Regions from separate parts of the Aquipseudomonas campi genome, predicted to be linked through region 3. Evidence: riboswitches for the same ligand, from Rfam matches in the RefSeq annotation. Region 3 holds a riboswitch; each other region holds the start of a gene.
The links. A riboswitch is a leader RNA that binds a small molecule or an ion and turns the genes downstream of it on or off. The one in region 3 is predicted to bind cobalamin.
Positions count from the first base shown of each region.

Region 1: another riboswitch for cobalamin. It lies ahead of HNE05_RS17130 (energy-coupling factor ABC transporter permease); the one in region 3 lies ahead of cobG (precorrin-3B synthase).
Region 2: another riboswitch for cobalamin. It lies ahead of HNE05_RS03120 (TonB-dependent receptor domain-containing protein); the one in region 3 lies ahead of cobG (precorrin-3B synthase).

Region 1 is NZ_CP053697.2:3,694,109-3,696,421, forward strand. Features, by position in the region: gene HNE05_RS17125 (hypothetical protein) at 1-416, shown strand, start outside; gene HNE05_RS17130 (energy-coupling factor ABC transporter permease) at 531-1,211, opposite strand; cobalamin riboswitch at 1,267-1,471, opposite strand; gene HNE05_RS17135 (acyl-CoA dehydrogenase family protein) at 1,796-2,313, opposite strand, start outside.
Region 2 is NZ_CP053697.2:696,084-698,396, forward strand. Features, by position in the region: gene HNE05_RS03120 (TonB-dependent receptor domain-containing protein) at 1-1,357, opposite strand, end outside; cobalamin riboswitch at 1,450-1,679, opposite strand; gene dxs (1-deoxy-D-xylulose-5-phosphate synthase) at 1,746-2,313, opposite strand, start outside.
Region 3 is NZ_CP053697.2:2,790,195-2,792,507, forward strand. Features, by position in the region: gene cobG (precorrin-3B synthase) at 1-781, opposite strand, end outside; cobalamin riboswitch at 822-1,016, opposite strand; gene cbiE (precorrin-6y C5,15-methyltransferase (decarboxylating) subunit CbiE) at 1,079-2,281, shown strand; gene HNE05_RS12945 (cobalt-precorrin-6A reductase) at 2,278-2,313, shown strand, end outside.

The DNA of each region.
Region 1 (2,313 bases), 900 kb from region 3:
CGAACAACGGCGCCACCCTGCTGCGCGAGGCGCTGTTCCAGCGGGTGGCTGCCGCGCCGGCCACCACGCCCGTCAACCCGGCCCAGGACCCAGCCCTGATCGGCACCTGGGTGCATGAGCAGATCAGCAACAGCAGCGGGGTCGAGTTCGCCTCGCTGAACCTGGTCACCACCCTGCGTATCCGCGCCGACGGCAGCATCGGGCAATGGCGGCGCACGGTGGCCGGCGGCAGCGACTGGAGTTACGACCGCCCCGGCGAGCTGCAGTACAGCGGCAGCTGGCGCAGCGACAACGGCCTGTTACTGGTGCAGCTGGAGGGCGCGCTCGATTACCAGCCTGCGGCGCGCTATCACTTCAGCGAGCCGTACCTGGTGACCGAGAGCAATACCGGCAAGATGATCTGGCAGCGCCGTTGAGAGCATTGGGACGCGCGCCAAGCGCCACATCCCCACGCAGGCGCGAGGATGATCAGACGGCGGACACTCGAGTGAAAGCGCCAGACCGCTTTGCCGGTCTGGCGTGGGGCGGGGTCAGGCCGGCTGGTGCAGGCGCACGTTGAACAGCGGGCCCTGGCTGTAACGCGACAGCGCCTTGGCGGCGGCCAGCACGCCCAGGTCGATCAGCGGCTCGAGCAGGATCACGCTCATGTAGGCCAGGCCGAAGCTGCCGACGGAGGCCAGGTTTGCGCTGGAGAAGCCGTGACCGTAGACGGCCCAGAAGGCCACCCAGGCGACGATGCCGCCCTGGTAGGCGGTCGACAGGGCCAGGGCCTGCTTGTAGCTGGTGTCCACATAGGCCGTGCGCGCCGGGATCAGGCGCTTGGCCAGCAGGTGAATGGCCCACAGCGGCAGCAGCAGGGTGGTGACGTTCATGCCGTACTGCGGCAGGTCGAACTGGGCGAAGAACAGCCCCTGCAGCAGCAGGCCGGCGGCCAGGCCGATGGCCGCGGCACCGGCGCCGAACAGCAGTAACAGGGTCGAACCGAGAATCAGGTGAACTTCCGAAACGCCCACCGGATGGTGCGGCAGGACCTCGAAGAAGCAGAACACCAGGGCGGTGGTCAGCAGGCTGCGCAGGGCCAGGGCGAGCAGGCCGCCGTTGTCGCGCAGACTGTCGCGGGCGAGTTTGACCGTGAGCGCGAAGGCGCCAGCGGCGGTTGCATAGCTGAGGAAAATCTTGGCGCCGGCAACGACGTCAGGTTCGATGTGCATTAGGGTTCCTTGGCCGCGCCCACCGCGCGACGATCCGGATTGAGGGAAAGGGGCAGAATGCCCAATAGCGATGGCAGGTCTCCTGGCTCACGGCTTGCTACTTCGCCCGCCTTCCCAGCCGATAAGGCCAGTGGCGTGTGGGCGTCGTTCGCCGCTTACAGTTGCGGGGGCAGCCAGGGCATTGGCGACGAGCGCCGCACCCTGTTCCCTTTTCATCCGGCCGCACAAAGCGGACCGGAACCATCGGCGGCCACCTTACCCGCCTCGCCCACGAAAAGACAGTGCCCGCTGCCGCTCCTGCGCCGGCGATAGCCCCGTGCCAGAGGCCCCTGGCCTTACTTCCCCCGCAACCCCGGCGCGCCCATCGGGGCTCGATTGCCATGCCTGCACCTTCGGCCATGTCACGCTGGGCAGGCCTATTGCGATGGAATCCTGGGAACTCTCGCCGCCCTGAGCGTTGCCGTATCCGTGGGCGGGCCGAGCATGGGCAGGAGCCAGCGCAGGTGACCCTGCGCCGGGTGGCCCGCCTGTTGGTCATAGCGACGCGGGTGCCCTGCCGCGAGCGCGACAGGCGCTGCCCGGCCTCAGATCAGGTGCGGGGTACTGCGCGCCACCAGCGCTTCGGCATCCACGCCACGCGGCAGGGTGCCATAGACCCGCCCACCCTCGCCCAGACGGCTGGCGATAAAGGCATCGGAGACAGTGGCATTGCCAGCTTCCAGCAGCAGCTTGGCCTGCAGGGCTACGGCCACATCCTCGGTGAGCTGGCGGGCGCGGTACTGGATGTCGGCGGTGTCGCGGAAGTCCGCCTGCAAGCGCTGGATATGCGTCTTCAGGCGGGCATCGCCGTGGCCGTCGCCCAGCTCGGCGAACAGCGCGTCGAGCACCCCGGCTTCCTTGGACAGGGCGCGCAGCACGTCCAGGCACTGCACGTTGCCCGAGCCTTCCCAGATCGAGTTGACCGGCGCCTCGCGGTACAGCCGCGGGAGGATGGTTTCCTCGACGTAGCCGGCGCCGCCCATGCACTCCTGGGCTTCGTTGATCATGGCCGGGGCACGTTTGCAGATCCAATATTTGCCGATGGCGGTGACCAGACGGGCGA
Region 2 (2,313 bases), 2.1 Mb from region 3:
CCAGTTGGCTGCGCCACTGCAGCTCGACACTCTTGGAGTGTTCCGGCTGGAGGTCCGGGTTGCTGTAGTCCGGGTAGTACAGGTCGTTGAAGGTCGGCGCGCGGAAGCCTTCGCTGTAGGAGGCGATCAGGTCGTTGCGCTCGTTCAGCGGCAGGGTCAGGGCGCCACTCCAGGTGTTTTCGCTGCCGAACTGCTCGTTCTTGTCGTGGCGCAGGCCCAGTTCGGTGGAAAAGTGCTCGCCGTCGTAGCGGTGCTGGATGAAGGCGGCCTGGTTCCAGCGCTGTTGCTCGGCGAAGGCGGTGTTGCTGTTGAGCTGGTCTTCGTACCAGTCGGCACCGAGCATCAGACTGTGGCTGTCGCTCAGGCTCAGGGTGTTCAGCCAGTTGACCGAGTCGCGGTAGGTGTTGAACACGCCGCGCTCGTCGCTGAGTTTATCCAGACTCTCTTCGCGGTTTTCGCTGTGGCCGACTTCCAGGCGGCTGTTCCAGGTGTCGTTGAGCTGGGCGTCGAGGTAGCTGGAGACGCTGCTGACGGTGAAGTCACTGTACGGGTCCTGCTCGACCGACTCGAAGGTGGTCATGTCGAAGCGGCCGAAGGGGTTGTCGAACTCGGTACGGCCGCGCTGGTCGAGGACGTTGACGCCGGCTTCCAGTTTGTCGCTGAAGCTGTGGCTGAGGCTCAGGCTGAAGGCCTTGTTGCGGTAGGCGTCGTGATCCTGGTCGGCCGCGTAGGAGGTGCCGGTGCGGTCGATGCCGTTGGTCTCGTCGAGGCTGCCGGCCAGGCTGAAGCGCGTGGCCTCATCGCCACCGGAAATGCCGGCGCTACGCTGCCAGGTGCCCCGGCTGCCATAGCCCACGCGCACGAATGGCTTGAACCCTTCGCCGCTGCTGCGGCGGGTGAAGATCTGCACCACGCCGCCGATGGCATCGGCGCCGTACATGGCCGAGCGCGGTCCGCGCAGCACTTCGATGCGCTCGATCTGCTCGATATTGAGGTGCTGCAGGTTGCTGTCGCCGGAACTGGCCGAGCCGATGCGCATGCCGTCCACCAGCACCAGGCTCTGTGCCGACTTGGTGCCGCGGATATACAGGCTGGCCAGGCTGCCGCTGCCGTTCTGCGTCACCTGCACGCCGGGCACGCGCTGGAGCAGCTCGGTCACCGAGGATGGTTGCAGGCGCTCGATGTCGGCGCGGGTGAACACCGTGCTGGCGGCGCTGCTGGCGCTGCGTTGCTGCACGTCGCGGTTGGCGCTGATCAGGGTTTCGGACAGCTTCAGCGCGGCTTCCTGGTCTTCGGCGGCGAAGGTCGGGGAGGCGGGCAGCAGGGCGATGGCGAGAGCCAGGCGGGGCAGTTTCATCAATGGATCCTCAAAGAGTCGGCAGACTTTTGAGGAGGGCAGGGACAAGCGCCACGACAAGCCGACGCTTGACGGTGATGCCCTCCGCAACACCAGTCGAATCCGTCGAGGCCGGTCTCCGGGCTTGCCACTGAAAGCGAACTTTCCCTGTCGATCGCCTTCCCGGGGAAACTCCCAGTGGCACGTCGATCGACATGGCAGCGCGAGGCTGCGGTGGCTTACCGTTGCGGGGGCAGCGCCGGAATGGCTCGTGACGAGCGCACCGGCTTCCCGTTTAACGCCGGTCGATCACGACGGGCGCACCTTGGCGGAAGTAAAACGTCGCGCACCTTAGTGCGCGGCTGGATGAATTACAAGCGAGTTAAGCCCTGGTTTGGATGAGCGGCATTCATGTGGGCAGTTGCACCAGGCGCTGGCGCACGGCCGCTTCGATGCCGGCTTCGTCCAGGCCGCACTCGGCGAGCATCTGCGCCGGCTTGGCGTGCTCGACGTAGCTGTCCGGCAGGCCCAGGTGCAGCACGGGCTTGAGCAGGTTCTCGGCGGCAAGGAACTCGCTGACCGCCGAACCGGCGCCGCCCATGATGGCGTTTTCCTCGATGGTCACCAGTAGCTCGTGGCTGGCCGCCAGTTCGCGCACCAGGGCCTCGTCCAGCGGTTTGACGAAACGCATGTCGACCACCGTGGCGTCCAGCGTCTCGCCGACCTTGAGCGCTTCGGCCAGCTGCACGCCGAATACCAGCAGGGCGGTTTTCTGGCCGCGTCGGCGAATGACGCCTCGGCCGATTTCCAGCGGTTGCAGCGCCGGGTCGATCGGCGTGTTCGGCCCGCTGCCGCGCGGGTAACGCACCGCCGCCGGGCCATCGAACAGGTAACCGGTGGTGAGCATCTGGCGCAGTTCGTTCTCGTCGCTCGGCGTCATCACCAGCATGCCGGGGATGCAGCGCAGGTAGGAGATA
Region 3 (2,313 bases):
ACGGCACGTCGCGATCCAGGGGCACTGGCAGACGGGCGAGAAAGTCCGCCACCGGCAGTTCGGCGAGCAACTGACGCATGCGGCTGTGTTCGCCGGCCAGCTGGAGAAACAGCTCCAGCACGGCCTGCACCAGCTGCGGCGCCTGCCCCACCTCGACCACGCCCAGGGCCGCATCACGCGGGCATCCGGCCAGGCCGAAAGCCAGCCGGGTGCCGCCGGGCAAGGCGCTGAGCCAGAGGTCGTGGGGGTGGTCGAGCATGGTCAGCGCTTCGCTGCCATCCAGCTGCAGGGCGAACTTGGCGGAAAGGCCGTGGAAGGCGGGCGTGTCCTGCAGCAACGCCAGCAGCTGCTCGGCCAGCGGGCGGGTATCGAGCAAGGCGAGCGGATCGCGGCCGGCGGCGGGGCTGAGCAGCAGGTTGCGCACATCGTCGGCGGCGGCAACTCGCGGGCCGAGGCCGGCGGCCAGCAGGTGCTGCACCAGTGCCGCGTGCTCGCTGTCGCCCACGCCGCGAATCTGCAGGTTGCTGCGGTTGGTCAGCTCCAGCACGCCGCTGCCGCACAGCCTCGCGGCCCCGGCCACCGCACGGGCCTGGTCGCTGGAAAGGCTACCACCCGGCAGCTTGACCCGGCAGATGCCACCGTCCAGCGCGGACACGATGCGCCACAGCCCCGGACAGGCAGACGGCCTGGGAGTGGATGCGACGGAAACACAGGGATCGGGCTGCAAGCGGTCACCGAAAAACAACGACGCGGCGACCGAACCAGCGGAATCCGCAGACAGGGATTCCTTGGCATCGGTACACCCCGCCCGATGTTGGCACTCGCGACTAGCGTCGTCGGCAGGTCTCCTGGCTGGCAGGTCGGCATCGGTCGCGGCCTTCCCGGTTTCCCAGTGGCACTCGTGCGACAGACTCGCTGCTTACAGTTGCGGGGGCAGCCACGGTTGATCCGTGTTCCCTCTTAGGCCCTTGGTGACGTCCGTGAAAACGCCGGGCACCGACGAAGGCGCTATTATGCCCGCTTTTTCCGGCGCCAGGCCAAGCCCGCATGTCGCCCGCAACAGATCGAGGAAACACGCATGACAGCCTGGCTGACGGTGGTGGGAATCGGCGAAGACGGCTACGCCGGCCTTGGCAAAGCCGCGCGCCGCGCGCTGCTGGCGGCCGAGCAGATCGTCGGTGCGCCGCGCCAGCTGGAGCTGCTGCCGCCGTGCATCCGTGCGCCGCGGCAGAGCTGGCCGAGCCCGTTCAGCCTGGCGCCGGTGCTGCAGCGGCGCGGCACGCCGGTGTGCGTGCTGGCCAGCGGCGACCCCATGCTGTTCGGCGTCGGCGCCAGCCTGGCGCGGCAATTAGGCGAAGGCGAGATGCGCGTGCTGCCGGCGCCCTCCTCCTACTCGCTGGCTGCCGCGCGCCTGGGCTGGCCCTTGCAGGAGGTGAGCCTGCTGTCGGTGGTGGCGCGGCCGCTGGCGGCCTTGAACGCGCAGATCCATGCCGGCCAGCGCCTGCTGATCCTCTGCAACGACGGCTGCAGCCCGGCCGCCATCGCCGCCCTGCTGCGCGAACGCGGCTTCGGTTCCAGCCGGCTGACGGTGCTGGAGCACCTCGGCGGCGAACTGGAACGGCGTATCGACGGTCTGGCCGAGAGCTGGAGCATCGACGAAGTCGCCGCCCTCAACCTGCTGGCAGTGGAATGCCTGGCCGACGCAAACGCCGTGCGTCTGCCACTGACCTGCGGCCTGGCGGACGAGGCCTATCGCCACGACGGCCAGCTGACCAAACGCGACGTACGCGCCATCACCCTGGCCCGCCTGGCGCCGACGCCCGGCGAGCTGCTGTGGGACGTGGGCGCCGGTTGCGGTTCGATCGGCATCGAGTGGATGCGCGCACACCCCAGCTGCCGGGCCATCGCCATCGAGGCCGACAGCGGCCGACAGCAGCTGATCCAGCACAACCGCGACGCCCTCGGCGTGCCGGCCCTGCAACTGGTGGCCGGCAGCGCACCGCAGGCGCTGGATGGATTGGAGCGACCCGAAGCCATCTTTATCGGCGGTGGCGTCACCCTGCCCGGCGTGCTGGAGCAGTGCTGGCAGGCGCTCAAGCCCGGCGGCCGGCTGATCGCCAACGCGGTGACCCTGCAAAGCGAGGCCATGCTGGTGGCCTTCCGCGAACAGCACGGCGGCGAGCTGACCCGCATCAGCGTGGCCCAGGCCCAACCGCTGGGCGACTTTGACACCTGGCGCAGCGCCCTGCCGATCACCCTGCTGCAGGTGCGCAAGCCTTGAGCCCACGCATCCTCCTGCTCGGCGGGGTCGGC